3 regions of the Kitasatospora sp. NPDC002543 genome follow, and region 2 is predicted to be linked to each of the others. Evidence: riboswitches for the same ligand, from Rfam matches in the RefSeq annotation. Region 2 holds a riboswitch; each other region holds the start of a gene.
The links. Region 2 has a riboswitch for cobalamin ahead of ACWD4P_RS29700 (cobalamin biosynthesis protein). Riboswitches for the same ligand answer to the same signal wherever they lie in the genome.
Positions count from the first base shown of each region.

Region 1: it holds a riboswitch for cobalamin, as region 2 does, so the genes downstream of both, ACWD4P_RS20070 (Nickel transporter NicT) here and ACWD4P_RS29700 (cobalamin biosynthesis protein) in region 2, are expected to answer to the same signal.
Region 3: it holds a riboswitch for cobalamin, as region 2 does, so the genes downstream of both, metE (5-methyltetrahydropteroyltriglutamate--homocysteine S-methyltransferase) here and ACWD4P_RS29700 (cobalamin biosynthesis protein) in region 2, are expected to answer to the same signal.

Region 1 covers NZ_JBSFWR010000044.1:42,720-52,919, forward strand. The annotation lists gene rpmF (50S ribosomal protein L32) at 31-204, opposite strand; gene ACWD4P_RS20045 (CobW family GTP-binding protein) at 215-1,450, opposite strand; gene rpsN (30S ribosomal protein S14) at 1,456-1,761, opposite strand; gene rpmB (50S ribosomal protein L28) at 1,761-1,997, opposite strand; gene rpmG (50S ribosomal protein L33) at 2,138-2,302, shown strand; gene ACWD4P_RS20065 (type B 50S ribosomal protein L31) at 2,359-2,607, shown strand; gene ACWD4P_RS20070 (Nickel transporter NicT) at 2,718-3,833, opposite strand; cobalamin riboswitch at 3,865-4,075, opposite strand; gene ACWD4P_RS20075 (ArsR/SmtB family transcription factor) at 4,157-4,540, shown strand; gene ACWD4P_RS20080 (hypothetical protein) at 4,620-6,293, shown strand; gene ACWD4P_RS20085 (AAA family ATPase) at 6,345-8,360, opposite strand; gene ACWD4P_RS20090 (putative quinol monooxygenase) at 8,430-8,756, opposite strand; gene ACWD4P_RS20095 (Fpg/Nei family DNA glycosylase) at 8,905-9,714, opposite strand; gene ACWD4P_RS20100 (AAA family ATPase) at 9,816-10,200, opposite strand, start outside.
Region 2 covers NZ_JBSFWR010000092.1:23,543-33,742, forward strand. The annotation lists gene ACWD4P_RS29680 (cobyrinate a,c-diamide synthase) at 1-1,102, opposite strand, end outside; gene cobO (cob(I)yrinic acid a,c-diamide adenosyltransferase) at 1,119-1,724, opposite strand; gene ACWD4P_RS29690 (putative cobaltochelatase) at 1,731-3,848, opposite strand; gene ACWD4P_RS29695 (cobyric acid synthase) at 3,883-5,397, opposite strand; gene ACWD4P_RS29700 (cobalamin biosynthesis protein) at 5,394-6,386, opposite strand; cobalamin riboswitch at 6,521-6,653, opposite strand; gene ACWD4P_RS29705 (alpha/beta hydrolase family protein) at 6,952-8,058, shown strand; gene ACWD4P_RS29710 (hypothetical protein) at 8,905-10,200, shown strand, end outside.
Region 3 covers NZ_JBSFWR010000115.1:1,409-11,608, reverse strand. The annotation lists gene ACWD4P_RS32700 (SDR family oxidoreductase) at 1-426, shown strand, start outside; gene ACWD4P_RS32695 (adenosylcobinamide amidohydrolase) at 423-1,187, opposite strand; gene thiI (tRNA uracil 4-sulfurtransferase ThiI) at 1,328-2,602, opposite strand; gene folP (dihydropteroate synthase) at 2,754-3,695, opposite strand; gene metF (methylenetetrahydrofolate reductase [NAD(P)H]) at 3,812-4,729, shown strand; gene metE (5-methyltetrahydropteroyltriglutamate--homocysteine S-methyltransferase) at 4,797-7,112, opposite strand; cobalamin riboswitch at 7,286-7,479, opposite strand; gene ACWD4P_RS32670 (acyl-CoA thioesterase) at 7,582-8,076, opposite strand; cobalamin riboswitch at 8,272-8,440, opposite strand; gene cobF (precorrin-6A synthase (deacetylating)) at 8,580-9,338, shown strand; gene ACWD4P_RS32660 (MarR family winged helix-turn-helix transcriptional regulator) at 9,474-9,926, opposite strand; gene ACWD4P_RS32655 (MFS transporter) at 9,926-10,200, opposite strand, start outside.

The DNA of each region.
Region 1 (10,200 bases), on a different contig from region 2:
CCGAGGGGCCGGGGCCCCTCGGCGGCTCCCTCACCGCTCGTCCGGGTCGAGCAGGCCCCGCCGGTAGGCCGGGACGAGGCTCTGCGGGACGAGCATCTCCCGGCCGTTCAGCGTGATCGGGACCAGCTTGGGGGGCGTGGCCCGCCACTGGGCGCGGCGGTGCCGGGTGTTGCTGCGGGAGGTCCTGCGCTTGGGTACGGCCATCGTGGGCTCCTCATCGGGTGGTGGTGGTCGGGCCGGGACCGCGGCGGGGCGGGTCGCCCGCGCGGGGTGGGCCGGCTTCTCGGTGGACGGGGTCGAGCAGGTCGTGGAAGGCGTCCGGCAGGGCCTTCCAGCCGGGTTCGCCGGCGGCGAGTTCGGCGTCGGTGAGCAGGCAGGAGTCGAGCAGTTCGGTGAGGCCGTCGACGTCCAGTCCCTCGGCGGTGAAGCTGAGCTGCTGCACCCGGTCGCCGTGCAGCGGGTGCCAGTCGAGGGCGGCGGCGGCCCGGCGGGCGGGCGGGTAGAGCTCCCAGGCCGCGTCGGGCAGGGAGGTCAGCCAGGGCCCGCACTCCTCGACCGCGAGGTTGGCCCCGGCGGCGTCCCAGGCCAGCAGGAGGTCCGGCCGGTTGGCGAGCCAGAACCGGCCGCGGCTGCGCTGGGCCGCCGGGACGAGCAGTTCCAGCGCCCGGTGCAGCCGCTCGGGGTGGAGCGGGCGGCGGCGCTCCCACAGCAGGGTGGTGACGCCCGCCTCGTCCCGCTCCTGCGGCAGCAGGGCGAGCGCGGGGTTGACCCGGTCGCGGGCGGCGGCCACGTCGAAGCCGCCGAGCGCGGCCCGGGTGAGCGCTCCGGTGCCGAGCCGGACGGTCCGGGCGGTGGCGTGCAGCTGGCGCAGGAGGGCGAGCCCCGGAGCGTGCGCGGCGGCGCGCGGCACGGCGAGCGTGCCGGCGTACTCGATCTGGTGGGCGAGCGCCTCGGCGCGGGTCCGGTCGTCGCGCGCCGCGGTCTGCTCGCCGTGCTCCGCCAGGTCGTCGGGGACGGAGAGTTCGCCGATCAACCGGTCCGGGTCGACGGCGGTGACCACGCCCGCCAGTTCGACGGCGTCGGCGAGCGGCCGCCCGTCCACCTCTCCCCCGTCGATCACCTCGACCGCCGGGTGCGGGTCGCTGCCGCCCCACAGTTCGACGATCGCCAGTCCGTGCCGGCCGCCGTCGGCGATCTCCAGCAACCGCGGCAGCAGGTCCTCGCGCAGGGCGCAGCACGGGCAGTCGTTCACCAGCGGCACCTCGGCGGCGGCGAAGGCCCCGGTCGCGTCGCGCAGTTCGCGGCGGACGGTGCCGAGGGCGGCGTCCCGCAGGTCGTGGTGCAGGACCACGGCGTCCACCGCGGCCGCCGCCAGCTCCTCGACGGCGGCGCGGCGCGGCTCCGCGTGCAGGCCGGCGACGACGACCACCGGCAGCCTGGTGCCGTCCACGGCGCTCACCAGCTCGCCTTGCGGACGCCCGGCAGGTGTCCGGCGTGGGCGTGGACGCGCAGGTTGACCCGGGAGAGGCCGAAGGCCCTCAGGTAGCCGCGCGGCCGGCCGTCCAGGGCGTCCCGGTTGCGGACGCGGGTGGCGCTGGCGTCGCGCGGCTGGCGGGCGAGTTCGGCCTGGGCGGCGGCGCGCTCGGCGGGGCCGGTGCCGGGGTGGGCGATGACGCGCTTGAGCTCGGCGCGGCGCTCCGCGTGGCGGGCGACGGTCGCGCGCCGCCGCTCGTTCTTGGCGATCTTGCTCCGCTTGGCCATCAGACCCTCTCCCCCCGGGCGCGGATGCGGGCGACGGCGGCCTCGATGCCGATCGCGTCCACGGTGCGGATGCCCTTGGCGCTCAGCGTCAGCCGGACGTACCGGCCCTCGCCGGGCAGCCAGTAGCGCCTGCGCTGGATGTTGGGGTCGAAGCGGCGGGGCGTACGGCGGTGCGAGTGCGAGATCGCGTTGCCGAAGCCGGGACGGCGCCCGGTGAGTTGGCAGTGGGCGGACATGGGTGCTCCCTGGCGTCCGGGAATGGGCGGGACCGGGCTCACGTTACACCAGATGAAAATGACATCCATTTCGGTGTACGGTTCCCAGCACCCGGCCCGAGACCCGGGAACCGACACCCCAGCGCCCAGGAGGACACCCGATGGCCCGCAGCGAACTGCGCCCGGTGATCAAGCTCCGCTCCACCGCCGGCACCGGCTACACGTACGTGACCCGCAAGAACCGCCGCAACGACCCGGACCGGATGGTCCTGCGCAAGTACGACCCGGCCGCGGGCCGGCACGTCGACTTCCGCGAGGAGCGCTGACCCCCGACCGGCCCGACCGGTCCGACCACCGAAGCCCGACCCGAGAGGAGCCCCTCATGAAGTCCGGAATCCACCCCAGGTACCGCCCGGTCGTCTTCCGCGACAAGGTCGGCGGCCTCGCCTTCCTCACCCGGTCGACCGCCACCGGCGACCGCACCGTCGAGTGGGAGGACGGCAACACCTACCCGGTGATCGACGTCGAGATCTCCTCGGCGAGCCACCCCTTCTACACCGGCCAGTCCCGGGTGCTGGACACCGCCGGCCGGGTCGAGCAGTTCCGCCGCCGCTACGGCGACCGGCACTGACCCCGGAGAACGCCGACGGCGCCTCCCCCCGTCCGGGGAGGCGCCGTCTCGGCGTGCCTGCGGCGCGGCGGCGGCACCGGGCCGGTCGGGCCCGCCGGCGGCCGCCCGGGTCACGGGTTCCCGGGCGTCCAGCGCTTCTCGACCCGGGCGAGCTTCCAGTAGCCGATGGCGATCACCCAGACGACCACGAACAGCCCGGCGATGGCGTAGCCGACGTTGTCCAGCGAGATGTCCGCGATGAACCCGGTGACCGGGTCGGTCAGGTCGAGCTTCTCGTGCAGCACCCCGACCAGCTCGATGGTGCCGATGATGAAGGCCACCGCGATCGACAGACCCGTGATGGTCAGGTTGTAGTACACCTTCCGCACCGGGTTGGCGAAGGCCCACTGGTACGCGAAGTTCATGAACGTCCCGTCCAGGGTGTCGAACAGGCTCATCCCGGCCGCGAACAGCAGCGGCAGACAGACGATCGCGTACCAGGGCAGCCCGGAGGCCGCACCCGAGCCGGCCATCACCATCAGGGTGACCTCGGTCGCGGTGTCGAAGCCCAGGCCCAGCACCATGCCCACCGGGAACATCTGCCCCGGCCGGGTGATCGAGCGGGTCGCCCGGTTCAGCACCCGGGCCATGAAGCCGCGCGAGTCGAGGTGCGCCTCCAGCTCCTTCTCGTCGAACTTCCCGGCCCGCATCGAGCGGAACACCTTGAGGATGCCGAGCAGCGCCGCCAGGTTCAGCGCGCCGATCAGGTAGAGGAAGGCACCGGAAGCCGTCGTACCGACCACGCCGAGCCACTTGTGGGTGGGCGACTCGTCGTCCATCAGGGTGTTCGCCAGCTGCGCGCCGCCCGCCACCAGGGCGGCCATCAGCACCACCATCGAGGAGTGCCCGAGGGCGAACCAGAAGCCCACCGAGACCGGCCGCTTGCCGTCCGCCATCAGCTTGCGGGTGGTGTTGTCGATCACCGCGATGTGGTCGGCGTCGAAGGCGTGCCGCATGCCGAGGGTGTACGCGGTGATGCCCAGGCCCACCCCGAAGACCTGGGTACCGACCGCGTACCTCTCGGGCGCGACCAGGAAGATCAGCGTGCCGAAGGCCACCACGTGCATGGCCACGATCACCGCCATCAGCCCCGCCGTACGGACGGTGTCCTCGCGCCGCCACTTGAAGGCGGGCAGTGCGGAAGGGGCCGTGTTCGGCCCGTCGGCAACGGTTTCGGGCAGGGTCATCTGCGGATCACGCTCCAGCACCTCGTGGAAAACCTCGTGAGATGCCGTGGCCGGTCTCCTGGCTTACGGGACACCCGTACCCGCCTTCCCGGGCGTGGGGCGCCCAGTGGCTTCGTGGGGACGGACGACGCTCCTCCGCATGCGGAGGAACGACCCGATCACAGTGGCGAGGGCCGCTCCGGGCTGGGACCCCTGAGGGTCCGTCACCGGTCTTCCCGAGCACCACGGCGGGGAACACCGTAGGGCCACGCCCCGACCCGTGCAAGGTTGCGCACCTGCGCAGGTGTCCAGGATCACAGGCCGCCGCCTGCGAGAATGTCCGCATGCATCTCGTACCGGCCGACCGCGCGGGCCACCGCACCATCGACGGGCACCGGGTCTGCGAAGCCATCGCCGCGATCGGCGACCCGGCACACGTCCGGTCCTGGGCGGAGCGCTTCTCGCTGCTCGCCGACCCCGGACGGCTCGCCCTGCTGCTCGCCCTCCACCGGGCCGGCCCCCTCGCCGTCACCGACCTCGCGGTGGCCACCGGCATGCGCGACCCCGCCGTCTCCCAGGCCCTGCGGCTGCTCCGCACGGCCGGCGTGGTCACCGGCGACCGGGACGGACGAGTGGTGCGCTACCGGCTCGTGGACGAGTCCATGCGCCCCATCCTCGACGAGTGCGCCGCCGCCGAGCACCACGAGCCCGGCGCGGCCACGGGCTGACCCCGGCTCGGCCCTCCCCGGAGCGCGTCCTTCCCCGGAAGGACGCGCCGGACGCCGCCCCGGCCAGTACGATCATGATGTGCCGTCCCACCCCCACGCCTGGCCCGCCGACCGCTGGAACACCGAACCGGTCAAGGCCCGCGTGCTGGCGGTCGCCCGCACCCTCACCTCGGCGACCCGGGTCCTGGACGTCCTCAGCCTGCTGAACCCGGAGGGCGTCGAGCGGTACTTCACCGTCAACCCCGGTTCCGCCTTCGCCGACCGCGCCCTGGACGAGTACCTGCACGGCCTGCCCGGCTTCACCGTGCTGGACTGGGAGGAGGCCGTCCGCCTCCGCTTCGACCTGGCCGTCTCCTGCGCCGTCCACTCCTCCATGCACCGCCTGGACGCCCGCCTCGTCGTCCTCCCGCACGGCGCCGGCTACAACCGACTGGTCACCGAGTCCACCGGCGACACGGTCAGCGCCGCCGGCCTGTCCCGCAACGAACTCACCCACCGCGGAAGGGTGTTCGTGGACGTCCTCGGCCTCTCCCACCCCGAACAGCTGGACCGCCTGCGGATCTCCTGCCCCGAGGCCCTGGACGTCGCCCGGGTCGTCGGCGACCCGTGCTTCGACCGGATGCTCGGCAGCCGACGCTCCCGCGACGGCTACCGGGCCGCGCTCGGCGCCACCGGCAGCCGACGGCTCGTCGTCCTCAGCTCCACCTGGAGCGCGCACTCCTCCTTCGGCCGCCGCCCCGACCTGCCCCAGCGGCTGGTCCGCCAACTCCCCGCCGACGAGTACACGGTGGCCGTCGTCCTGCACCCCAACGTGTGGAGCCGCCACGACCCCGAGGCGCTGCTCGACGCCGCCTGCCGGATGGGCCTGCGCCTGATCCCGCCCCACCAGGGCTGGCAGGCCGCACTCGTCGCCGCCGACTGCGTGATCGGCGACCACGGCTCCGTCACCTTCTACGGCGCCGCCCTGAACCGGCGCACCCTGCTCGTCGCCACCGGCGCCGCCGAACTCGACCCGCGCTCCCCCAGCTACGCCTTCGGCCAGGCCGCGCCCGCCCTCGACCCGGACGGCGACCTCGCCGCCCAGGTCGAACGGGCCCTGGCCGAGGAGCCCGCCGACCTCAGCTCCATCACCGACCGGTCACTCGCGCACCGCGGCGAGTCCGCCCGGCTGCTGCGCCCGCTGCTCTACTCCTTCCTCGACGGACTGGACGAACCCGGGGACGAGCCGGCCCTGCCGCCCTACCCCAGGCCCGTTCCGCACCCCCCGGCCACCGAGCGGCCCACCGCGTACGACGTCGAGGGCAGGAGCGAGGGCACCGAAGTCAGCCTGCGGCGCTACCCCTTCGACCCGAAGGACCACACCCCGCGCGGCTTCCACGCCCTCACCGACGACCACCCGGGCGACGCCCTGCGCTACACCGCCGAGGTCCTGGCCCGCACCGAGGCCCACGCCGAACTCCCCGCCGCCCGCTGGCTCGCCGACCGCGCCGCCGAACTCCCCGGCCTGACCGTCGCGGTGGCCGCCCTCGGCCCGGCCCGCCACCTGCTCCGGCTGCGCACCGGTCTGCTCCTGGAGGCCCGCGCCGAACCGGGCTGGGGAGACTCCGACCTCGCCGTCGACCCGCTGCTGCTCGGCTCCGCCGTGGCCTGCTGGCTCGCCGACGGCGGCGACCAGGCCGGCCTGCCCGCGCACGGACTCACCGTCCGCACCGGCGAGCACCGCACCCGGGTGTCCTTCCGCACCGGACCGTAGGGCCCGCCCTGCCGCTCGTCCCCGGGCGCGCCGCAGCCCCGGCGCCGGGCCCTACTCGGCCAGCTGCCGCAGCCGTTCGCGGCTGCGCTCCGCCAGCTCCTCGTTCGCCGACTCCTCGGCGAGGGCGACGAGCAGGGTGTGCGCCTGCGCCTCCTTCGCGTACTGGCTGCGCTCCTCGGCCCGCCGGGCGCAGTCCTCGGCCTGGGCGACGGCGAGGTCCAGCTGTCCGAGCGCCCGGTGTGCCCGGGCCCGGACCAGCGGCAGCTTCATCAGCATGTCGTTGTCCCCGGTGTCCTCGGCCAGGGCGGTGGCCCCGGCCAACAGGGTCAGCGCCTGCTCCGCGCGGCCGTCGGCGATCAGCGCCTGCGCGAGGTGGTAGCTCTGGACGATCTCGCCGTGCTCGTCCCCGCGGTTCTCCGCCAGGGCCAGGGTGAACCGCTCCACCGCGTCCGCCGGACGTCCGTCGGCCAGGCAGAACAGGCCGTCGGTCTCGTAGAGCACCCCGACCACCTGACGGTCGGCCACCAGCGGCACCTGCTCGGTGGCCAGCGCCAACTGCTCGGCGGCGAGCGGGAATTCCTTGCGGTCGAGATGGGCGCGGGCGAGCTGGTTGCGCATCCGGACCACGGCGTCCGGCCGGTTGTCCCACTGCGCCGACTCGATGCCGAGCCGGTGGGTGGCGATCCAGTCCTGGTAGAGCTTCCGGTCGTGGTACAGCAGCCAGAGCGACTCGCAGAGCCGCCACACCTCGCCGTGCCACCCCTGCCTGGCCGCCTCCTCCACCACCGCGCGGAAGTTGGCCCGTTCGGCGTACAGCCACTCCAGGGCCGCGGTCTCGGAGGGGAAGCCGGGCAGTTCGCCGCCGCTCGGGTCCTGCAGGCGCAGGCGCTTTTGGGCCATCGTCCGGTCCGCGAGCGACGCCCGGCCCCGGTAGTACGCCACGACTCCGGCGAGCAGCGCCGCGCGGTCGGGCAGCTCCCGGGCCCGGCCGTAGGCGTGCAGCCGCACCACGTCGTGGGCGCGGTAGCGGTCCTCCCCCTCGTCGCCGTCCAGCACCTCGTCCAGCACGTGGACGTCGCGCAGTTCCCCGACCGCCCGCTCGGCCCGCTCGACACCGACCGCGCGCGCCAGTCCGGCGGACACGAAGGGGCCGGGGTGCACCCCGATCAGCCGGTAGAGCTCCCGGCCCTGCGCCGACAGCCGCTCGTAGACCAGGTCGTAGGTCGCGCCGAGGTCGTTGTTGTCCTCGTCCTCCAGCATCGCCAACCCACCCTCCCGGTCGTGGAGTTCGGCCACCACCCGGCCGACCGGCAGGTTGTCCCGGTCCAGCAGCTGGCTCCCGACCGCGTTCAGTGCGAGCGGCAGCCCGCCGCACAGTTCGACCAGTTCCGCCAGCTCCCCGTCCGTGCCCCGCCCGGAGCCCACCCAGCCGCGCACCAGTTCGGCCCCGGCCGTCGCGCTCAGCGGCCCTAGCCGGCGCACCTCGGCGCCGTCCGTCCGCAGCGCGGGCAGCCGCCGCCGGCTCGCGACCACCACCAGCCCGCGGGCGGGCAGCAGCGCGCGGACCTCGGCGGCGTGCTCGACGTTGTCGAGGAAGAACAGGCACCGGCGCTCGGCGGTGGCGGTGCGGAACGCCGTGAACCGCTCGGCCTCCACGGCCGGGGGCTCGGTGCCGAGCGCGCGCAGGAAACCGGCCAGCAGTTCGGGGAGGTCCACCCCGCCCTGGTGCCGGTAGGCCTTCAGGTCGGCGTAGAGGTCCCCGTCCGGGAAGTGCTCCCGGTGGTCCTCGGTGAACTTGACGATCAGCTCGGTCTTCCCGACCCCGCCGAGGCCGGTGAACACCACGATCCCGAGCCCGCCCTCCTCGACCCGGCGCAGTGCCGCGCCGAGCGCGGCGATCTCCGGCTCACGGTTGACGAACGGGCCGTGCGGCGCGCGCACCTGACGGGGCCTCGGCACCGTCGGCGGCTGGTGGTGGAGGTGCACCGATCCGATGCTCCCGGCCTGGACCACGTGGCCGCCCACCGTGGCGCCCGACACGGTGTTGACCACCTCGCGCCGCTCCATCCGCCTGCTCCCTCCGACCGCCCGGGCCCCAGCCTACGGGCTGGGCACCCGGCCGGAGGGGCACTCGGGTCACCGGGGGGTGATCTCGCCCATCTCCGCCCAGCCGTCCATGCCGGCGATCTCGGTCGAGACGATCCGCGGCTTGGCGGCCACCGCGTACGACAGCTCCTCCATGGCCTTGACGAAGTGCGCGGACTCCACGTGGGCCTTGCCCGCGTCGCCGTCGCGGAACGCCTCGACCAGGACGAACTCGTTCGGGTCGTCGACGCTGCGGGACCACTCGAAGAAGAGGTTGCCGGGCTCCTGGCGGGTGGCCCGGGTGAACTCGTCGACCAGGCCCAGCCACTCGTCGGCGCGCTCGGGGCGGACCGGGAACTTGACCGTGATGAAGATCATGGGACGTCCTTTCGGGGGTGGCCACGTTCGCACATGGCGGTACGGATGGCGGCAGGCTGCCGGGCATCGGCGAGCGCCGCGTCCATCGTCGCAGGTCAGAACGGCTGTCTGCGACACGGGGGCACCACGCGGCGGAGTCCGGCCCGGCTCACGCCGCCTGGCAGGTCGGGCACCAGAAGAGGTTGCGGGCCGCGTGCTCCTCCGTCCGCACGTCGGTGCCGCAGACCAGGCAGGGCATGGCGGCCCGCCGGTAGACGTAGACCTCGCCGCCGTGGTCGTCCACCCGGGGCGGGCGGCCCATCGCCTCGGGGGTGTGCTCGGGGCGGACGGTGTCGATCCGGCCGGCGGTGACGCCCTCGCGCATCAGGGCGACCAGGTCGGTCCAGATCGCGTCCCACTCCCGGCGGGTGAGGTCGCGCCCGGCCCGGTGCGGGTCGATGCCGTGCCGGAACAGCACCTCGGCCCGGTAGACGTTGCCCACCCCGGCCAGCACCTTCTGGTCCATCAGCAGCGCCGCGACGGTCGTCCGGCTGCCCGATATCCGGCGCCAGGCGGCCTCCGGCTCGGCGTCGGCGCGCAACGGGTCGGGGCCCAGGCGGGCGGCGACGGCGGTCTTCTGGTCGTCGGTGACCAGCGCGCAGGTGTTGGGGCCGCGCAGGTCGGCGTAGCCGTCCTCGTTCTCCAGCCGCAGCCGGATCAGCCCGACCGGCTCGGGCGCCGGGCCGGTGCCGAAGGTGAAGCCGCCGTAGAGGCCGAGGTGGACGTGCACCCAGGCGCCCTCCTCGAAGCCGAGGAAGAGGTGCTTGCCGGTGGCCTCCGCGCCGGTGAGCAGCTGCCCGTCGATCACCTTGGCCTCGTCGGCGAACCGGCCCTGCGGGCTGGAGACCCGCACCGGCCGGCCGCCGAAGGCCTTCCGGTTCTCGCCGGCGAGGCGGTGGATGATGTGGCCTTCGGGCACGGGCGTCAGCTCCTCCGGGCGCTATGACAGGACCCGTCCATCATCGCAGCCGGCACCGACAGCTCCACGACGCCGCAGGCCGGCGGCGGTCCGGTCGCGGGTCAGCGGACCGGGATGCCCATCAGCCGGGCGAGGATGACGCGGTCCAGCTCGGCGGCCGTGCCGGCGACGTCCAGGGCGGAGTTGTCGATGATCGGCAGCCCGGAGTTGTACCAGCCGGCCATCCGCCCGTGGATGCGGGCCACCTCCTCGTCCCCGAGGCGGCGGTTGCCGCTGCGCCGGGCGTTGCGGTGCAGCACCGAGTCCAGGCTGGGCAGCAGGACGACCGGGATCATCCCGGGGCCGATGTGCCGCTTCCAGCCGCCGAGTCCGATCGCCGGGCGGTCCGGGAAGACGGCGTCGTCGATGATGCAGGAGATGCCGTTGGCCAGGTAGTTGCGGCAGGCGAAGCCGCAGGTGCGGCGGGCCAGCCGGTACTGCGCCTCG
Region 2 (10,200 bases):
TGGCCAGCACGCCGCACATCGGCAGACCGTCCAACTCCCGCCCCAGGTAGAGCAGTCCGGCGCACTCGGCGGCGATCGGCCCGCCGACGGCGGCGAACGAGGCGATGGCGGCGCGCAGTGCGGCGTTGCCGCTCAGCTCGCGCACGTAGAGCTCGGGGAACCCGCCGCCGATCACCAGACCGGCCGTCCCCTCGGGCAGCGTGTCGGCGTGCAGCGGGTCGAAGGGGACGACCTCCGCGCCCGCCGCGCCCAGCAGTTCGGCGTTCTCGGCGTACGAGAAGGAGAAGGCCGCGCCACCCGCGACCGCGATCCTCGGCCGGCCGGCCACCGGTGCGACCTCGTCCGCCGGGTTCCACGGTTCGGCGTCCAGTGCGGGCGCGGTCCGGGCGAGTTCGAGCAGGGCGTCGAGGTCGACCGAGGAGGCGACCAGTTCGCCCATGTCGGCGACCGCCTTGAGGGCCTCCGCCGAGCGCTCCACCGCCGGGATCAGCCCGAGGTGGCGGGACGGCGTGGCGACGGCCGCCGAGCGGCGCAGCGCGCCCAGCACCGGCACGCCGGAGCCCTCCTCCAGGGCCTCGCGCAGGAGTTGCTCGTGCCGGTCGGAGGCGACCCGGTTGAGGATCACCCCGGCGAGTCGCACCTCCGGGTCCCAGGAGGCGAAGCCGTGCACCAGCGCGGCCACCGAGCGGGACTGCGAGGAGCCGTCCACCACCAGTACCACCGGTGCCCGCAGCAGCTTGGCCACGTGTGCGGTGGAGGCCAGTTCGCCGCGCCCGGAGGCCCCGTCGAACAGGCCCATGACGCCCTCGACCACCGCGACGTCCGCCCCCGCCGCGCCGTGCAGGAACAGCGGCGCGATCCGCTCCGGCCCGCACAGGAAGGCGTCCAGGTTGCGGCCCGGGCGGCCGGCGGCGAGCGCGTGGTAGCCCGGGTCGATGTAGTCGGGGCCGACCTTGTGCGGGGACACCGCCAGCCCGCGCGCGGCGAGCGCCGCGATCAGGCCGGTGGCGACGGTGGTCTTGCCGGCGCCCGAGGAGGGCGCGGCGACGACCAGGCGGGGGACGGTGCGCGGGGGCGTACTGCCCGGGGGGACGGTGCTCAACGGTCTACCACTCGATCTACCACTCGATGCCGCGCTGGCCCTTGCGGCCGGCGTCCATGGGGTGCTTGACCTTGGTCATCTCGGTGACCAGGTCGGCGAATCCGGTCAGCACCTCGGGTGCGTACCGGCCGGTGATGACGACGTGCTGACTGCCCGGGCGGTCCTTGAGCACGGCCACCACCTCGTCCGGGTCGATCCACCCCCAGTGCATCGGGTAGGTGAACTCGTCCAGCACGTAGAAGCGGTAGGTCTCGGCCGCGAGGTCCCGCTTGACCTGCTCCCAGCCCTCCTTGGCCGCCTCCTCGCTGGACATCTCCTGCTCGGCGGAGCGCTGGATCCAGGACCAGCCGGAGCCCATCTTGTGCCAGTCGACGGTGCCGCCCTCGCCGGAGGCGCCGAGTACGCGCAGGGCGTTCTCCTCGCCGACCTTCCACTTGGCGGACTTCACGAACTGGAACACCCCGACCGACCAGCCCTGGTTCCAGGCCCGCAGCGCCATGCCGAAGGCGGCCGTGGACTTGCCCTTGCCGGGCCCGGTGTGCACGGCGGTGATCGGCTGCGTGCGGCGCTGACGGGTCGTCAGGCCGTCGTCGGGGACGCTCTCGGGGACACCCTTGGGCATGTCGGCTCAGGCCGCCTTTCGCATCGTGGTGGTCGCGCGGTGCGCGGAACGGTTCTCGCGGACGAGCGAGGCCACGCCCTCGGCGCGCAGCTCGTCCAGGCTGACGGCGGTGCCGCCGAGCCGCCCGGCGAGGGTGCGGGCGAGGCCCAGGCGGACCGGGCCGGACTCGCAGTCCAGCACCACGCTCGCGGTGCCCTGCGCCGCGAACAGCCCGGCCGCGCGGTGCGACTGCGCGAGCGCGTCCCGCCCGCCGGTGGCCCGGCCGTCGGTCACCACGACCAGCAGCGGGCGCCGGTTCGGGTCGCGCAGCCGCTCCACCCGCAGCACCTCGTGGGCGCGCAGCAGGCCGGCGGCCAGCGGGGTGCGCCCGCCGGTGGGCAGCGACTCCAGCCGCGCCGCGCCGACCTCGACCGAGGAGGTGGGCGGCAGTGCCAGCTCGGAGCCCGCGCCCCGGAAGGTGATCATGCCGATCTTGTCGCGGCGCTGGTAGGCGTCCATCAGCAGCGAGAGCACCGCGCCCTTGACGGCGGTCATCCGCTGCCGGGCGGCCATCGAACCGGAGGCGTCGACCACGAACAGCACCAGGTTGGACTCCCGTCCCTGGCGCACCTGTTCGCGGAAGTCGTCCTTGTGCACCACCAGTGCCCGCCCGCTGCGCCCGCGCGCCGCCTGGTGCGGCGCGGCGGCCTGGAGGGTCGCGGTGAGGTGCAGCCGGCCGAGCGCGCCCTGCGGGCGGCGGGCGCGGATGGTGTGCCCGCCGGTGGTCTCGGCGGGGGAGCGGCGGCCCTGGGCGCCGTGCCCGGTGCCCTTCACCGTGAACAGCCGGGTCCGGTACGGGTCCCCGGCCGCGACCGGCGCCGACTCCCGCGAGGGGGAGGGGTGTCGGGCCGGTGCGGGCGGCTGCGCGGGCTCCTCGCCGCCCTCGGGGGAGGTGCCCTCGGGGACGGTGCCCTCGGACGGGGACGTCTCGGGAGCGGAGGCCTCGGGGCCGCCGTCGGAGGGCTCGGGCGCGCCGCCGCCGTCGGGGCCGCCCCCGTCCGGCCCGCCGTCCTCCGGTCCGCCGTCGCCGTCCGGGCCGGGCCCGTCGCCCTCGGGCTCCGGGTCCTCCGGCTGCGCGTGCTCCTCCAGCGTCCGGTCCAGCTGCTCCTCGTCCAGCCCCGGGGCGTCGAAGGGGTTGCGGCGGCGCCGGTGCGGCAGTGCCAGCCGGGCGGCCTTGCGGACGTCCTCCTCCAGCACCTCGGTGCGCCCGTCCCAGGCGGCCAGCGCGACGGCGGTGCGGGCCATCACGATGTCCGCGCGCAGCCCGTCCACCTCGAACGCGGCGCACACGGCGGTGATCTGACGCAGCGCCACATCGGTCAGCTCGACCTTGGGCAGCAACTCCCGTGCGGTGGTGATCCGTTCGGCGAGCGCCCGCTCCTCGGCGGCGAACCGGGCGGCGAACGAGGCCGGGTCCACGTCGTACGCGAGCCGGCGGCGGACGACCTCGGCGCGCTCGGCCGGGTCCCGGGTGGCGGCGATCTCGACGGTCAGGCCGAACCGGTCGAGCAGCTGCGGCCGCAGCTCGCCCTCCTCCGGGTTCATGGTGCCGACCAGCAGGAACCGGGCGGCGTGCCGCACCGACACGCCCTCGCGCTCGACGTACGAGCGCCCCATCGCGGCGGCGTCCAGCAGCAGGTCCACCACGTGGTCCTGGAGCAGGTTCACCTCGTCGATGTAGAGCACGCCGCGGTGCGCCCGGGCGAGCAGCCCGGGCTCGTACGCCTTGACGCCCTCGGCCAGCGCCCGCTCCAGGTCGAGCGAGCCGACGATCCGGTCCTCGGCCACGCCGACCGGCAACTCGACCAGCTGGGAGGGCCGTTCGGAGGCGGACGGGGAGACGTGCGGCCCGTCCGGGCACTGCGGGTCGGGCGTGGCCGGGTCGCAGGCGAAGCGGCAGTCGTCCACGGTGGCGATGGACGGCAGCAGGCCGGCCAGCGCGCGCACCATGGTCGACTTCGCGGTGCCCTTCTCGCCGCGCACCAGCACGCCGCCCACGGCCGGGGAGACCGCGTTCAGCAGCAGCCCGAGCCGCAGGTCGGCCATGCCGACGATCGCGGTGAACGGATAGCGGACGTCACTCATGCCGTACCCCACTCCTGTCGTATCCGGCTCAGGCTCATGCGTCACTCCCAGGGGCCCCGGGCGGGAGGAACGGCAGCGATCCGGCCGCCGGCACCCCGCCCTCGATCAGCTTCCACAGCGCGTCGGTGTCCGCGTGCTCCTCGATCAGGTCGCCCAGCCGGTCCAGCCGGGCCTCGCGCGCCGCGGCGAAGGAGGTGTCCGGCGCCGGGACGAACGCCCGGCCGGACGACTCGGCGACCTCGCGCAGGAGTTCACGGCGGAAGCCGTCGTTCTCCAGCGCGCCGTGCCAGGTGGTGCCCCAGACCGCGCCGACCCGGCAGCCGTCCAGGAAGGCCTCCCCGCCCTCGACCGCCACCACCCCGTGGTGGATCTCGTAGCCCTCGACCCGCTGCCCGTACGCCTCGCCGACCGGCCGCGCCAGCACCTTCTCGGCGCCGAACCGCACGCGCGTCGGCAGCAGTGCGAGGCCCTCGACGGCGCCCGCCTTCGACTCGACCTCGTCCACGATCGAGTGCGCCAGCATCTGGTAGCCGCCGCAGACCCCGAGGATCGGCAGTCCGGCCGCCGCCCGCGCCCGCAGGGCCGGCTCCAGGCCGCGCTCGCGCAGCCAGGCGAGGTCGGCGACGGTGGCGCGGGTGCCGGGCAGCACCACCAGGTCGGCGTCGGCCAGTTCCTCCGGCCTGGTCGCCCAGCGGACCAGCACGCCCGGCTCCTGCGCGAGCGCGTCCACGTCGGTGAAGTTGGACAGCCGCGGGAAGCGCACCACCGCCACCCGCAGCACGTCCGCGCCGAGCGGCCCGGGCCCGTCCGCCCGGTCCACCACCGTGGAGAGGTCCAGCGAGTCCTCGGCGTCCAGCCAGAGCCCGGGCAGCATCGGCAGCGTGCCCAGCACCGGACGGCCGGTCAGCTCGTGCAGCATCTCCAGCCCGGGCGCCAGCAGCCGCGCGTCGCCGCGGAACTTGTTGACGAACCAGCCCGCCACGTGCCGCTGGTCCTCCGCCGACAGCAGTGCCAGCGTCCCGTACATCGCCGCGAAGACCCCGCCGCGGTCGATGTCCCCGACCACCACCACCGGCAGGCCGGCGGCCGTGGCCAGGCCCATGTTGGCGATGTCGCGGTCGCGCAGGTTGATCTCGGCGGGCGAGCCCGCGCCCTCGCAGACCACCACGTCGTAGCGGCCGCGCAGGTCGGCGAGGCACTCCAGGGCGCGCTCCAGCAGGAGGGGCTTGCGCTCGCGGTAGTCCAGCGCGCCCACCTCGGCCACCGGCCTGCCGAGCAGCACCACCTGGCTGCGGCCGTCCGCGCCGGGCTTGAGCAGCACCGGGTTCATCGCCGCCTCCGGCTCCACCCGGGCGGCCTGCGCCTGCATCGCCTGGGCGCGGCCGATCTCGGCGCCGTCGGCGGTGACGAAGGAGTTGAGCGACATGTTCTGTGCCTTGAACGGCGCGACCCGCACGCCCTGGCGGGCGAGCCAACGGCAGATCCCGGCCGTCACCACGGTCTTGCCCGCGTCCGAGGTCGTCCCCGCGACCAGCAGCGCGTTCGTCATGCCCGTCCCCTCTTCCTCAGCGGCATCCTCAGCAGGACGTGCCCCGCGACCGTCGTACCCAGCGCGAGTGCGCCCACCCGCCGGGAGAGCGCGCAGGCCCGCTCGATGTCGTCCACCGTCACCGGCCGCAGCTCCTCGCCCAGTACGGGCCGGTGCTCCACCCGCTCGCCGTAGCGCAGCGTTCCGCCCAGCCGCACGCCCACCGCACCGGCGAACGCGGCCTCGGCCTGGCCCGCGTTCGGGCTCGGGTGGGCGGAGCCGTCGCGCCGCCAGACCCGCCAGGCCGTTCGGGGCTCGGGTGCGGCGGCCACCGTCAGCAGCGCCGTCAGCCGGGCGCCCGGCCAGCCCGCCACGTCGTCCAGCCGGGCCGAGGCCCAGCCGAACCGGGCGTAGCGGGGCGAGCGGTGGCCCACCATGGCGTCCAGGGTGTTCACGGCGCGGAAGGCCAGCAGGCCGGGGGTGCCGGCCAGGGCGCCCCAGGCCAGCGCGTTCACCACGGCGTCGGCGGTGTTCTCGGCCACCGACTCGACGACGGCCCGGGCGATCTGCTGCCCGTCCAGCGCGCTCGGGTCCCGTCCGCACAGGTGCGGCAGCCGCTCCCGGGCGGCCGTGAGGTCGCCGTCGGCCAGCGAGCGGCCGATGGTGCGCGCCTCCCGGGTCAGCGAGGTGCCGCCGAGCACCGTCCAGGCCGCGGCCGCCGCCAGCGCCGCCCGGCCCAGCGGGCGCCGGCCCACCGTGCGGTCCAGGGCGAGCGCGCCCGCCGCGACCGCGCCCACGCACAGCGCCGTGTACCCGGCCCCGGCGCCGCGTCCGTCGCGCCACAGCCGCCGCTCCAGCCGGGTCGCCGCGCTGCCGAAGAGGGCCACCGGGTGGCCCCGACGGGGGTCGCCGAAGCGGGCGTCGGCGGCGTAGCCCGCGACGGCGCCGAGCGCGAACGCGGCGGCGCGGGTCAGCGGACGCGGAGCGGGGGAGGGGGTGCGCGCGGTCATCGGCCGCACGGCGCGTGGCGGCGGGGAGGGCGGCACGGCGGAAGGCAGCTCGGAGTCCGGCGTGGCGGGGCAGCCTGCATCGCGTGCGTGTCCTCACTCAGGGTCCGCGCCCTGGATCGACGTGACGGCGGCGAGAGTCTCCTGGCTTCCGGGTCGAACGCACCCACGGAGCCTTCCAGCGGCCGTGGACGGCCCGCCGTGGCGATGTTCCGAGCGTGCTCCCCGGTGACAGTGGCGGGACCGCGCCGGACTTCCACCGGCTTCCTCTCCATGCCTCCGTTTGGCCCCAGGATCCCATCACGGGCCCGAACCGGGAGTCAACCGAGGTCACGGAGGGGTTGGTCACACGGCGGGCCGCACGGCGGGCCGCACGGCGGGTCACGCGGCGGGCCGCCCGGAAGGCCGCACGCCGGGCGTGCGCCGGCCGCTCCTGGCGCCTCCTCAGCACCGCCCGGCCGCCGCCCGGGTGACCCGGACGGCCCAGCCCGGTGGCCCGGGCGGCGGCGCACCGGTGAACTTGTGCACGAACACCGTCCGGTCCGTGAGCAACAGAGCGGGGAGCGAAATGCGTTGGGGAACCGCCGCCGTCGTGGCGGCCGCCGCGGTCGGGGCCGCCGTGCTGGTGATCGGCCGTCGGGCCTCCGAGCGGATGGTCCGTCCGGTGACCGCCGTCCAGGAGTCTGGGCCGGTCGTGGTCCGCGGCCTCGCCCCCGGCCGGGTCACCTTCACCCGCAGCCCGGCGAGCCTGCGTCCCGGCCGCTGGGCGGTCGAGTGGGCGGACGGCGGGCACGCGGTCGTGGAGGAGGTCCTGCACGGCGACGAGCGCGGCGTCACCCGCCGGCTGGTCCGCGCCGACCGGGGCACCCTCGCCGCCGGCACCGAGGTGCGCTTCACCCCCAGGGTCCTGCTCGGCGACCCGATGGAGGCGCTCGGCCTCGCCTTCGCCGACACCACCGCGGACGGTGAGCTCGGCGCCCTGCCCGCCTGGCGGCTCGACGGCAATCGCGGCACCTGGGTGGTCCTGGTGCACGGTCCGGGGGCCGACCGCCAGCAGGCCCTCCCGGTGCTCCCCGTCCTCGGCCGGCTCGGCCTGCCGGCCCTCGCCGTCACCTACCGCGGCGACCGGGGCGCCCCCGCCTCCCCGGACGGGCTCAGCCACTTCGGCGAGACCGAGTGGCGCGACGTCGAGTCGGCCGTGCGGCTGGCGCTCGACAGCGGGGCGGGCAAGGTGATCCTCTACGGCTGGTCCGTCGGCGCGACGACGGTCCTCCAGACCGTGGCCCGTTCCGCGTGGGCGCACGCCGTCGGCGGCCTGGTCCTCGACTCGCCGGTGCTCGACCTCCCGACCTCGGCCCGCCGGGACGCCGCCCGGGCCGGCTTCCGGGGCACGGCCGCCGAACTGGGCGCCCTCGCCGCCGAGGGCCGCACCGGTGTCGACCTCGCCGACTTCGGCCGGATCGCCGACGGCACGGACCTGCGGGTGCCGACCCTCCTCCTGCACAGCCCCGACGACCCGATCGCGCCCTTCGGCACCGCCGAGAAGCTGGCCGCCGCCCGCCGCGACGTGGTGAGCCTCCGGCCCTTCCCCGGTGCCGACCACGCCGCCCTCTGGAACTCGTCGCCCGACCACTACACCGAGCTCCTCCGCCGCTGGCTCACGCCCCTGCTCTGAGCACCCGGCCGTCCCGCGCCCCGCCCCGGGCGTCCCGCGCCCCGCCCCGGGCGTCCCGCGCCCCGCCCCGGGCGTCCCGCGCCCCGCCCCGGCTGTCCCGCGCCCCGCCCCGGACGTCCGGCCCCCGCTCCGCGCCCCGGGTGCCCCGTGCGGGGCGCCCGTTTCCCGCGGGTCTCGTTCCGGACGCCTCGCCCCCCTCCTCGCGCGCCGATTTCGGCCGGGCTTCGCCGGTCTTTTCCGGGCGGGCCTCCCCCCGCCCGTAAATGAACGTTTCTCCATTTCGCCGGAGATGCACGAGAAGTCGGCCGGTCCGACTTCTCGTGCGGCGTGATCCCGCCATCCGGTTCGCCATCCGTCCGGAATCGGGCTGGACAGTCCCGCCCGGCGTCCGTGGGCCGGAACGCCCCCGCGAAAACCCGCCCCGTTGTCAGGGGCGAAAATTGGACCGGCCCCTCACCCCCCACCTGCACGCACAGTGACCGGCCGAGCATTCCCGGCAACCGGGGCGCATCGGGTGGCATGGGCAGGTCACACATTTTTGGCCAGGCGGTTTGCCGCTGTTGCCCGATCTTGCGGAGGTGCCGCCCCCGGTCGCCCGGTCGTACGGACAACCGGATGTGACAGAAGGCCGGTACAAGGGGAAGACTGCTCGACGTGACGTCTCGGAATCCGCGCGACCGTGATGCCCCGCTCCCGCCGACGATCGGTACCGGTGCGACGGTGACCCGTCTCCCCGGAACGGCCCAACGGCCTGCCGGTGGCAGGCCGGGCGGGGCGGGTGTCCCCCGTAACGGAGTACCCCGGCGACGAGGACCCGCTCCGGCTCCCGGGCGGGGCCGGGTTCCCGTGCCGGAGGGCTTCCCGGCACCCTCCGAGCTCGCCCCGCTGGCCCGCCGGATGCTGGTGGACGCCGTCCGGGTGGCCCGCTGGTCCGGTGAGCTGGCCGAGGTCGACAAGCGCGGCGAACTGCTCCCGGACGACGCCCGTGCGGCGGGCCGGGCGCTGGCCATGACGGTCGGCGCCGCGGCCAAGGCCTGGGGGCAGGCGCTGCTGGTGGGCCTGGTGGAGGCCCGGGACGGCGGAGCCGGCCCCGGCTGGCGCCTGCACGCCTGGGAGCACGACGACGAGGCCGTGGTGCGCGGCTGGTCGGCGCTGTTCGACGCCTGGACCCTGCTCGCCCCGGTGCCGCCCGCCGCGCTGCGCGGCGTGTTCGCCGTCCTGGCCGGTCAGGCCGTGGACCAGGCCCCGCAGCTGCTCTCCTTCCTGCACCTGGTGGACGGCCCGGTCGCCGAGAGCGAGCTGCTGGAGCTGCTGCGCCGCGGCCTGGACGAGCGCCGGGTCGGCGCCGGCCTCGGCGGGCCGGGCCTGTCGCCGGTGCCGCACGCGGCCTCGGCGGTCTCCGCCGTCCGCGGCACCTGCCGCGCGCCGCAGATCGACACCCCGCCCGCGCCCTCGGACGTGGCGGCCGTCCTGGACTGGATGCTGGACGGCCTGGCGGCCGTCGGCGCGCTGGTGCGCAGGAACGATGCCGCGGAGCTGTCGCCGCTCGGCCACTGGGCGGTGCGGGCGAAGCTGGAGGAGATCTGCACGGTCGCGCAGACCGCGGCCGGGCACATCGAGCAGAGCGCCTTCGAGCTGCTGAACGCCTGCGCGGACTACTCGCCGGGCCCGGCCCGCGCCGAGTTCCGCGCCTGGGTCGCGGCCCGTCCGGCGGACCGGGCGGTGGGTGAGCTGCTGGAGGCCGCCCAGGGCGACGACGCACTGGTGCGCGGGCTGGCCTTCGAGGCGCTGCGGGTGGCCGGCGGGCCGGCCGAGCAGGCGGTGCGCGCGTCGGTGGACGAGCCGGTGCTGCGCCCCTACGCGCTGCTGTGGCTGGCGGAGCGCGCGGACGAGGGCGTCGCCCCGGCCGACGTGCTGGGTGCCGAGGACGCGGCCTGGCTCTGGGTGGACACCGCGGCCGCGGTGCTCGACCACGGCGAGACCGAGCTGCTGGTCGGTCACGTCGAGGGCGCCTCGGCGGGGGACCCGGTCCGGCTGTTCGCCCGGGCCCGGCAGTCCGGCCACCCGCGGGCGGCCTCGGTGCTGACGGCCGTCTCGGGGGTGCACCCGGATCCGGGCGTGGCCCGGGCGGCCCGCCGCTCG
Region 3 (10,200 bases), on a different contig from region 2:
ACCAGCGTCGGCGGCGTGGTCGGCCAGCCCTTCAACGAGGCGTACTGCGCCGCCAAGTTCGCGGTCGAGGGCTTCATGGAGTCGCTCGCCCCGGTCGCCGCCACCGTCGGGGTGTCCGTCAGCGTGGTCGAACCGGGCGCGGTGGCCAGCGAGTTCGTCACCAACGTGGGCCTCACGGACGACGCGGCCGAACAGGCCGGGCCGTACGCGCCCGCCCTGGCCGCCTACCTGGAACGCACCCGCGACGCCTTCGCCTCCGCCCAGGCCGCCGAGGACGTGGCCGCCCGGATCCTCGACCTGCTGGCCGCCGAGCGGCCCGCCTTCCGGGTGCTCACCTCCGACGCCGCCCGGGGCTTCGCCGGGATCAAGCTCCGGGACCTCGACGGCTCGGCCGTGCGGAACCTGACCGCCGGCTGGGTCGGCTAACCCGCCACCGTCTCCGCCACTGCCTCCGCACCGGGCCCGCGCACGTCCGGGACGCAGCAGCCGGGCACCGTCCGCGGGTGCGGCACCGGCGGCCCCTGGGCGCGCCGCTCGCGGTCCAGCTCGGCGCCGGCCCGCACCGCCCGGTACACCGCCCGGGCCAGCCGGGCGCCCCAGAACGAGCGCGGGCCACCGAAGGGGTCGGCGGGCCCCTCGTCGGAAGCCGACCGGACGGCCACGCAGACGGCGTCGGACGGGGTGCCCGAGCAGTCGTAGCCGGCGTCCAGCAGGGCCTGGACCTTGGCCTCGGCCGCGGTGGCCAGCAGGTTGACCAGGCCCCCGTCCGCGACCGCGGCCGGCACCACGGCCAGGATGTTGATCGTGCCGGGCCGGTACTCCACCGGCGCCGCGGCCGGGTCCGCCGCCCACAGCGCGACGCCGATCCCGGTGGTGACCACCGCGCTGACCCCGCCGTCCTCGGCCCGGGTGCAGTCGTCCACCTCGGCCGCCGTCATCAGCCCGACGCCTGGGCCCGAGAGCCCCTGCGCGGCGGCCAGTTCGGCCAGGTGCTCGGCCGGATCCATCCGCGCGTAGCCCGGCCGCACCTGGGCGTTGAGCACCCATCCGCGTTCCCCGAGCCCGCCGCCGAGCACCGCGCTGCTCACCATCCGCCAGCCGGGCCCGGCCCGCCACACCAGCAGGTGGCGGCAGGCGCCGTCCTCGGTCCGTACGGCCCGTCCCACCCGCACTGCGCCCTCGTTCACGACCACTCCCCCTCCACCGGTCACAACACCACGCTGGTCCGCCGGTCCGGGTCGACCGCCGGCCGCTCCCCCGCCGGCGGCCGGGCCCGTCCGCTCTCCTCCCCCGACGGCCCTGGGTCCGGGCCGTCGGGCCGTGCCGCTCAGGAGGGGACGGCGCAGGTGGCGGTGGACGGTGCCTGGTCCTCCTCCTCGCCGGGCCGCATCACCTGCACGTTCTCCAGCAGCGCCTCGACCAGCTCGTCCAGGTCGAGGCGCCGCTCCACGGCCCGCAGCCGACCGATCCGCGCCCCGGTGGTGACCTCCGGCGGGGCGAGCAGGCTGCAGCAGTCCTCGTCCGGCAGGACGGAGATCCCGGCCGTGCCGAGCGCCCTCGCCTGGTCGATGATCTCCTGCTTCTCCCAGCCGACCAGCGGGCGCAGCACCGGCAGGGTGGCCGCCTGGTCCACCGCGACCATGTTGGCCAGGGTCTGGCTCGCCACCTGCCCCAGGCTGTCGCCGGTCACCAGCGCCTGCGCGCCGGTGGCCTCGGCCAGCGCCGAGGCGGTGCGGACCATGAGGCGGCGCTGGGCGACCACCTGCAGCCGTCCGGCACCCGCGACGGCCAGCTGCTTCTGGGCCTTGCCGAGGGCGATGACGTGCAGGGCGCCGGGCGGCTGGTAGCGGTTGAGCTCGCGGGCCAGCGCGTAGGCCTTGTAGACCGACGCGGGGTTGGTGTACGGCGCGCCGCTGAAGTGCACGAAGTCGCAGGCCAGGCCGCGCCGCATGGCCCGGTGCGCGGCCACCGGCGAGTCGTACCCGCCGGAGAGCAGCACCAGGGCGCGGCCGCTGGAGCCCACCGGCAGCCCGCTCAGCCCGGGGTGGCGCTCGGCGGACAGGAAGGTCTCGCGGCGGTCGATCTCGACGGACAGGGTGACGTCGGGCGCGGTCAAGTCCACCCGCAGGCCCGGCACCCGCGGCTGGAGCAGCGCCCCGAGCTCCCGCTCCAGCTGGGAGGAGGTCAGCGGGAAGGCCTTGTCGCGCCGCTTGGCGCGCACCGCGAAGCCGGTGGCGGCCCGGCCGGCGCACGCGGCGCGCAGCACCTCCAGCCCGTTCGCCTCGATCGACTCCATCGTGCTGGGCACGCGCAGCGCCGGCTCCACGGAGCTGAAGCCGATCACGGTGCGTGCCCTGGCCACCAGGGTCTCGACCGGCACCTGCCCGCCGAGCACGGTGAGGCTGTGCGGCGTGCGGATCCAGGTCGAGCCGCCCACTCCGCGCAGCGCCGCCCGCAGGTTGTCCTCCAGGCGCTGCACGAACGCGCGCCGGTTGCGGCCCTTGAGGGCGACCTCGCCGTGCTTGAGCAGCACGCAGGGGCCGTAGGGTTCGGTGCCGCCGCGCTGGGCGGGCAGGCGGGTGTCGTCGGTCGGGTGGTCCATCCAGAAGTCCCAGCGTCGTCGTTCGGTGTCGTCGTTCGGTGTCGTCGGCCCCTCCATCGTGCCGGACGGGCCGGAGCGGGCGTCCGGGCGGTCCGGAGCGGGCGCGCGGAGCGGTCCGGAGGGGGCGCGCGGGGCCCGTGCTGGGGCCGGTTCACGCCCGCGCCCCCGCCGTCAGCGCGTCCTCCGTCAACGCGCCTGCCGGCGGCACGCCCGGCGCCGTCGGCCCGGGCAGGGCCCGGCCCGCGTGCCGCAGCGCGGCCTCGACCCGGACGGCGTCGGCCGTGTCGCGGACCTCGTGCACCCGTACCGCCCACGCCCCCTGGGCGGCGGCCAGCACGCCGGCCGCCGCGGTGGCCGCGTCCCGTTCCCGGGCCGGGCGGGCCTCGCCGGTGTCCGGGTCGGCCAGCAGCTCGCCCAGGAACCGCTTGCGCGAGGCCGCCACCAGCACCGGGCGCCCGAGCGCGCTCCACGCGCCCAGCGAGGCCAGCAGCGCCCAGTCGTCCCGCCGGCTCTTGGCGAAGCCGAGCCCCGGGTCGACGATGACCTGGGACGGGTCGACCCCGGCCGACACGACCGCGTCCATCTGCCGGGCGACCTCGCCGATCACCTCGGCCACCACGTCGGTGTAGTCGGCCAGCGCGTCCATGCCCGCGGACTGCCCGCGCCAGTGCATGACGACGAAGGGCACCCCGGTCCCGGCCACGGCGCGGGCCATGTCCGGATCGGCCAGGCCCCCGCTGACGTCGTTGACGATCCGCGCGCCGGCCTCCACCGCCGCGTCGGCGACCCGGGCGCGCATGGTGTCGATGCTGACCAGGACGCCCTTGTCGGCGAGCGCGCGCACCACCGGGAGCACCCGGCGCAGTTCCTCCTCCTCGGAGACCCGGGTCGCGCCGGGCCGGGTCGACTCCCCGCCCACGTCCACGATGTCGGCGCCCTGGTCCACCAGCAGCAGGCCCCGGTCCACCGCCCGTCCCGGGTCCAGCCAGCGCCCGCCGTCCGAGAACGAGTCGGGTGTCACGTTCACGATTCCCATCACCGCGCACCGGTCCCACCCGGGAAGTCCCGGCAATGCCTGCGAAGGTCTTTTCATGCCCCCATTGTGCCGTCCCGCCCCAGGCCCCCCGCCAGGCACCCCCGGTGGAGAATTCCGTATCACGGAGTGGACACTCCGGGATTGGTCCGCACCAATCCGGATAACCTCCTGCCATGACACTCGGAATCCCCACCACGCGCACGGACCGGGCGGCCTCCATCCGCGAACTCCTCGCGACCGGCAGGCGTTCCTACTCGTTCGAATTCATGCCGCCCAGGAGCGCCGAAGCGGAAGCCGGCCTGTGGAACGCGATCCGGCGCCTGGAGGCCCTCTCCCCCACCTTCGTCTCGGTGACGTACGGCGCCGGCGGGTCGACCCGGGAGCGGACGGTGAACGTCACCGGGCGCATCGCGCAGGAGACCACCCTGACCCCGGCCGCCCACCTGACCGCCGTCGGCCACAGCGTCGCCGAGCTGCGGAACATCCTCGGCCACTACGCCGACCAGGGCGTCCGCAACATCCTGGCGCTGCGCGGCGACCCCCCGGGCGACCCGCTGGGCCCCTGGGTCCGCCACCCGGACGGGGTGGAGTACGCGGCCGACCTGGTGCGGCTGATCAAGGAGTCCGGGGAGTTCTGCGTCGGCGTGGCCGCGTTCCCGGAAATGCACCCGCGCTCCCCCGACTGGGATTCCGAGATCGGCCATTTCATCGCCAAGTGCCGGGCGGGCGCCGACTACGCGATCACCCAGATGTTCTTCGAGACCGACAGCTACCTCCGTTTCCGGGACCGACTGGAATCCGCCGGCTGCGCCGTTCCGATCATTCCGGAGATCATGCCGGTGACCACGATCCGGTCACTCCGGCGGATTCCCACGCTGACCACCGCGGCCATTCCCTCGGAATTCTCCGAGCGCATGCTGGAACACCGGGACGACCCCGGGGCGGTCCGGGCGATCGGAATCGAGTACGCCACCGCGATGTGCCGGCGACTGCTGTCCGAAGGGGTCCCCGGTCTGCATTTCATGACCATGAACTTCTCCACGGTCACGACGGAGATCTACCAGAACCTCGGCCTGCCCGAGTCCGGCTGAGCCATCCGACGGGAGCGGGCGCGGCGGCCTCGCCGCGCCCGCTCCGACTCCCGGAATCCGGCCTCCGTCAGCCGGCCAGTTCCGCGCGCAGCACCCGGGCCGCGCCGACCAGGCTCTCCAGCGAGGCCCGGGTCTCCGTCCAGCCGCGGGTCTTCAGCCCGCAGTCCGGGTTGACCCACAGCCGCTCCGCCGGGATCGCCGCCAGACCCGCGCGCAGCAGGGAGACGGCCTCCTCGGTGCTGGGGACGCGCGGCGAGTGGATGTCCCAGACGCCCGGGCCGACCTCGCGCGGGTAGCCCGCCTCGGCCAGCTCGCCGGCCACCTCCATGTGCGAGCGGGTCGCCTCCAGGGAGATGACGTCCGCGTCGAGGTCGTCGATCGCGGTCATGATCGCACCGAACTCGGCGTAGCACATGTGGGTGTGGATCTGGGTGTCGGTCCGCACCCCGGAGGTGGCCAGCCGGAAGGCCTCGGTGGCCCAGTCCAGGTACGCCGGGCGGGCGGCGGCCCGCAGCGGGAGGGTCTCGCGCAGGGCCGGCTCGTCCACCTGGACCACGGCCGCGCCGGCCGCCTCCAGGTCGGTGACCTCGTCGCGCAGGGCGAGGGCCACCTGCCGGGCGGTGTCGGCCGGCGGCTGGTCGTCGCGGACGAAGGACCAGGCGAGCATGGTGACCGGACCGGTCAGCATGCCCTTGACCGGGCGGTCGGTCAGGTGCTGCGCGTAGACGAACCACTCGGTGGTCATCGGATGCGGGCGGGAGATGTCGCCGGCCAGCACCGGCGGGCGCACGTACCGGGTGCCGTACGACTGCACCCAGCCGTGCCGGGTGGCCAGGTAGCCGGTGAGCTGCTCGGCGAAGTACTGGACCATGTCGTTGCGCTCGGGCTCGCCGTGTACCAGGACGTCCAGGCCGGCCTTCTCCTGGTACGCGATGACTTCGCGGACCTCGCTCTCCATCCGCTCCCGGTAGGCCGCGGCGTCGATCCGTCCGGCCGTCAGGTCGGCGCGGGCGGTGCGCAGTTCGGTGGTCTGCGGGAAGGAGCCGATGGTGGTGGTCGGCAGCAGCGGCAGGCCGAGCCGGGCGCGCTGGGCCTCGGCCCGCTGCGGGTAGGCCTGGGCGCGTCGGGTGTCCTCGGCGGTGACGGCGGCCGCCCGGGCGCGCACCGCCGGGTCGTGGGTGATCGGGGAGTTGGCGCGGGAGGCGAGGTCGGCGCGGTTGGCGGCGAGCTCGGCGGTGATCGCGCCGGTGCCCTCGCGCAGGCCGCGGGCGAGCAGCGCCGCCTCGCCGGCCTTCTGCCGGGCGAAGGCGAGCCAGCGGGCGATCTGCGGGTCCAGCTCCCGTTCGGCGGCGGCGTCGATCGGGACGTGCAGCAGGGAGCAGGACGGCGCGACGTCGACGGTGTCGGCGAGGCCCAGCAGGGTCGCCAGCGTGGACAGCGACTTCTCCAGGTCGTTGATCCAGATGTTGCGCCCGTCGATCACCCCGGCGACCAGCCGCTTGCCGGGCAGCCCGCCGACGGCGGCCAGGTCCTCCAGGTTGGCGGCGGCCGGGCCGGTGAAGTCCAGCGCCAAGCCCTCCACCGGGGCCTTGGCCAGCACCGACAGTGCCTCGCCGAGCCGGTCGAAGTAGCTCGCGACCAGCAGCTTGGGCCGCTCGGTGAGGGCGCCGAGCTCACGGTAGGCGCGCGCGGCGGTGTTCAGCTCGGCCGGGGTGCGGTCCTGGACCAGCGCGGGCTCGTCCAGCTGCACCCACTCGGCCCCCTCGGCCCTGAGCGCCGCGAGCAGCTCGGCGTAGACCGGCAGCAACCGGTCCAGCAGGGTGATCGGCTGGAAGTCCTCCGCCACCCCGGGGGCAGGCTTGGCCAGCAGCAGGTAGGTCACCGGGCCGACCAGCACCGGACGGGCGGCGTGGCCGAGCGCGACGGCCTCCGCGAACTCGCCGACCGCCTTGGCCGGGTTCGCGGCGAACACCGTGTCCGGGCCCAACTCCGGCACCAGGTAGTGGTAGTTGGTGTCGAACCACTTGGTCATCTCGAGCGGTGCGACGTCCTGGTTGCCGCGCGCCATCGCGAAGTACCCGTCCAGCGGGTCGGCGTCGACCGCCTCCCGGTGGCGCGGCGGGATCGCACCGACCGCCACGCTGGTGTCCAGCACGTGGTCGTAGAACGAGAAGTCACCGGTCGGGACCTCCCCGACCCCCGCCCCGGCGAGCTGGGCCCAGTTGGTCCGGCGCAGGTCGGCCGCGGTCGACAGCAGCGCCTCGGCCGTGACCGTGCCCTTCCAGTAGCCCTCGATCGCCTTTTTCAGTTCACGGTTACGGCCCTGCCGGGGGTAGCCGTACGCGGTGGCCACGGACGCCGCGGCTGCGGACTTCGCTGTCAAGGGACTCTCCTTCGCGAGCCTGAATCCTCAAGTGCACCGGTGGCGGCACGAGGACGCGAAGGGAGGACGAACCGGACGGACACCCGTGCCCGTGCACGGCTCCGCCTGGTATGGTCGCCGACCCGCCCACGAGGTCACCGGATGGCCGCACGCGAACGGTCGCGCGCGGGCAGTGGCAGGTCTTCGGACTCGCGGGCGCGCCCACCCGGTCGAAACCGGGGCGGACACCTACTGGCCGTCGCTTCCCAGACCCGTCCCGGGTCCAGTGCGTATGACGGCGGTCGTTCCCACTCACCGCTGCGGGGCAGTCCCGGATTCCCACCGGGTTCCCTCTTGCGACACCCCGCCTGGCGGGCGGGGCGAACCAGCTGCGTGGCCAGCTTAGGGGCAGAACGCCGCCGCGGAGGCGGAAATCTCGAAAGCCTTCTGCATCGTGAGACGAAGCGCCCCGGACGGCCACCCCGAACGGCTACTCGACCGGCTCGCGCTCCGGCCCGGTGCGGCCGGTCCGCCGCTCCCGCGCCGCACCGTCGCGCCGCTCCTCGGAGGAGCCCTCCACGACCAGCTCCGGGACGCGGTGCGGCCGCCCGTCCGCGTCGATCGCGACGAAGACCAGCTGCGCCGTCGCCACCCTGGTGACGGGCCCGGTGAGGTTCCACCGCTCCGAGGTCACCACGACGGCCACGTCCATCGAGGTCCGCCCGACGTGCTCCACCCGGGCCCGGACGGTGAGGAGGTCCCCGGCCCGGACGGGGGCGAGGAAGGACATCTCCTCGACCGAGACGGTGACCGCGGGGACTCCGGCGTGCCGGCCCGCGGCGGCGGCCGCCGCGTCGTCGATCAGCTTCATCATCACGCCGCCGTGCACCGAACCGTAGAGGTTGGTGTCGTGGTCGCTCATGATGTGGGCGAGGGTCACCGCGGAGTCGGCCGGGGTGCGGGAGAGGACGGACGGACTGGTCACAGCGACGGCCCGCCCGTCATGGCGCCGCGGGAGTCGTGGTCGGCGTTCCGCTGCACGGAACCCTCCTTCGTGGGTCGCGCGCCCCGTGCCGGGCACGCGAAGGAGCGGGCGGCCGTGCGCATACGGCCCACCCGCACCAGCGGCCCGCCCTCGGGGTCGTGGTGGGACCGCGGGCCACCACGGCACGCGGGCAGCGGCAGGTCTTCGGACTCGTGGGCGCGCCCTCCCGGCCTGACCGGGACGGACACCTACCGGCCGTAGCCTCCCGGGCCCGTGTCCGGGCCCGCCGCACAGGACGGCGGTCGCCCCCGCTCACCGCTGCGGGGCAGTCCCGGATTCCCACCGGGTTCCCTCTTGCGACACCCCGCCCGGCGGGCGGGGCGAACCAGCTGCCCCGCCAGCTTACGTCCATCCGCGCAGCTCACGGCCACCGCCCACCTCCTCGGTCGGTCCACGCACGACCGCCGGGGCCGTACGCCGGGGCGGACGGCAGAATGTCCCCCATGCGGCACATCTTCGTCATCGGCATCGGCGCGGGCGACCCCGACCACCTGACCCTGCAAGCGGTCAAGGCGATCGGTCGCACCGACGTCTTCTTCATCCTCGACAAGAGCGAGGAGCGGCAGGACCTGATCAGGCTCCGCCGCCGGATGCTGGCCGAGCACGGCCTGCCCGGGCACCGGGTGGTCGAGGTGCCCGACGCGGAACGGGACCGCACCACCCCCGCGTACACCGCCGCCGTGGACGACTGGCGCGTGCGCCGCGCCGATCTGGTCGAGCGGCTGCTCGCCGAGCACCTCGGCCCGGAGGAGAGCGGCGCCTTCCTGGTCTGGGGCGACCCCGCGCTCTACGACAGCGTCATCGCCGTGGTCGAGGACGTGTCCACCCGTGGCGGGGTGCCGTTCGAGTTCGAGGTGCTCCCGGGCATCAGCAGCGTCTCCGCACTCGCCGCCCGGCACCGCACCACGCTGACCAGGGTCGGCCGCCCGGTGCAGATCACCACCGGTCGCCGCCTGGCCGAGGGCTTCCCCGCGGGGGTGGACGACGTGGTGGTGATGCTCGACGGCCGGGCCGCCTTCACCGAGATCGACCCCCGGGGGCTGGAGATCCACTACGGCGCCTACCTCGGCACCCCCGACGAGGTGCTCGTCTCCGGGCCGCTCGCCGAGGCGGCCCCGCGGATCCGCGAGCTGCGCGAGCGGTCCCGCGAGCGCAAGGGCTGGATCATGGACACCTACCTGCTCCGGCGCTCGGACGGCTGACCCTCGGCAGCGTGACGCGGTGCGCCGCCCCGGGGGGGGGGCGGGGCGGCGCGGCGCGTCAGCGGTCGGTGAACTCCGGCGGGCGCTTCTCGGCGAAGGCCGCCATGCCCTCTCACCGTGACCTCGGCTGGGGCCTCAGCCCAGGAGCTTCGCCAGTACCCGGTCGAGCGCGTGGATGTCCTCCGGCGGCAGCGCGAGCAGCGCGTCCGGCGGGGTGGTGAGGATCCCGGTGGCGAGCGCCGCCTTCGCCTCGCCCTCCTCGGTGAGGTGGACCAGCTTGGAGCGCCGGTCGGCCGGGTTGGTGATGCGTTCGGCGAGGCCGCGCCGCACCAGGTCGTCCACGATGACGGTGGTGTACGGCGGGTCGGCGGTCAGCCGCTCGGCCAGCTCCCGCAGGGTGATCGGGCCGGCGGCGAGCCGGCGCAGCGCCCTGACGCGGCTGAAGCTCATGCCGAGGGCGTCGGCGACGATCCTGCGGCGGTCGTGGCGCTCCAGCACGAGCGCGTACATCCCCTGCCAGACCCGGGCCGCCGCCCCGGCGTCGGCCTCGCTCACCTCCGGGTGCCCGCCGGTGTCAAGGCGCTCCATCAGGTGCCCACCGTCTCCTTCGTCCGCTCGGTCTCCTCGACCGCCTCCTCGGCGGCGAGCCGCTGTGCCGTGCGCTCGGCCGTCGCCCGGGCCCAGCGGCCGGAAGTGAGCGTACCGGCGATCAGTACGGCGGCCCCGCAGCCGACGATGATCCACCACGCCGTCCGCGCCGCCCCGGTGAAGGCCACCGGGTCCGTGAGGACGGTCCCGGCCATCAGGGCGCCGGTCACCGCGACACCCAGGGACTGGCCGACCTGCCGGCTGGTGGAGGCCA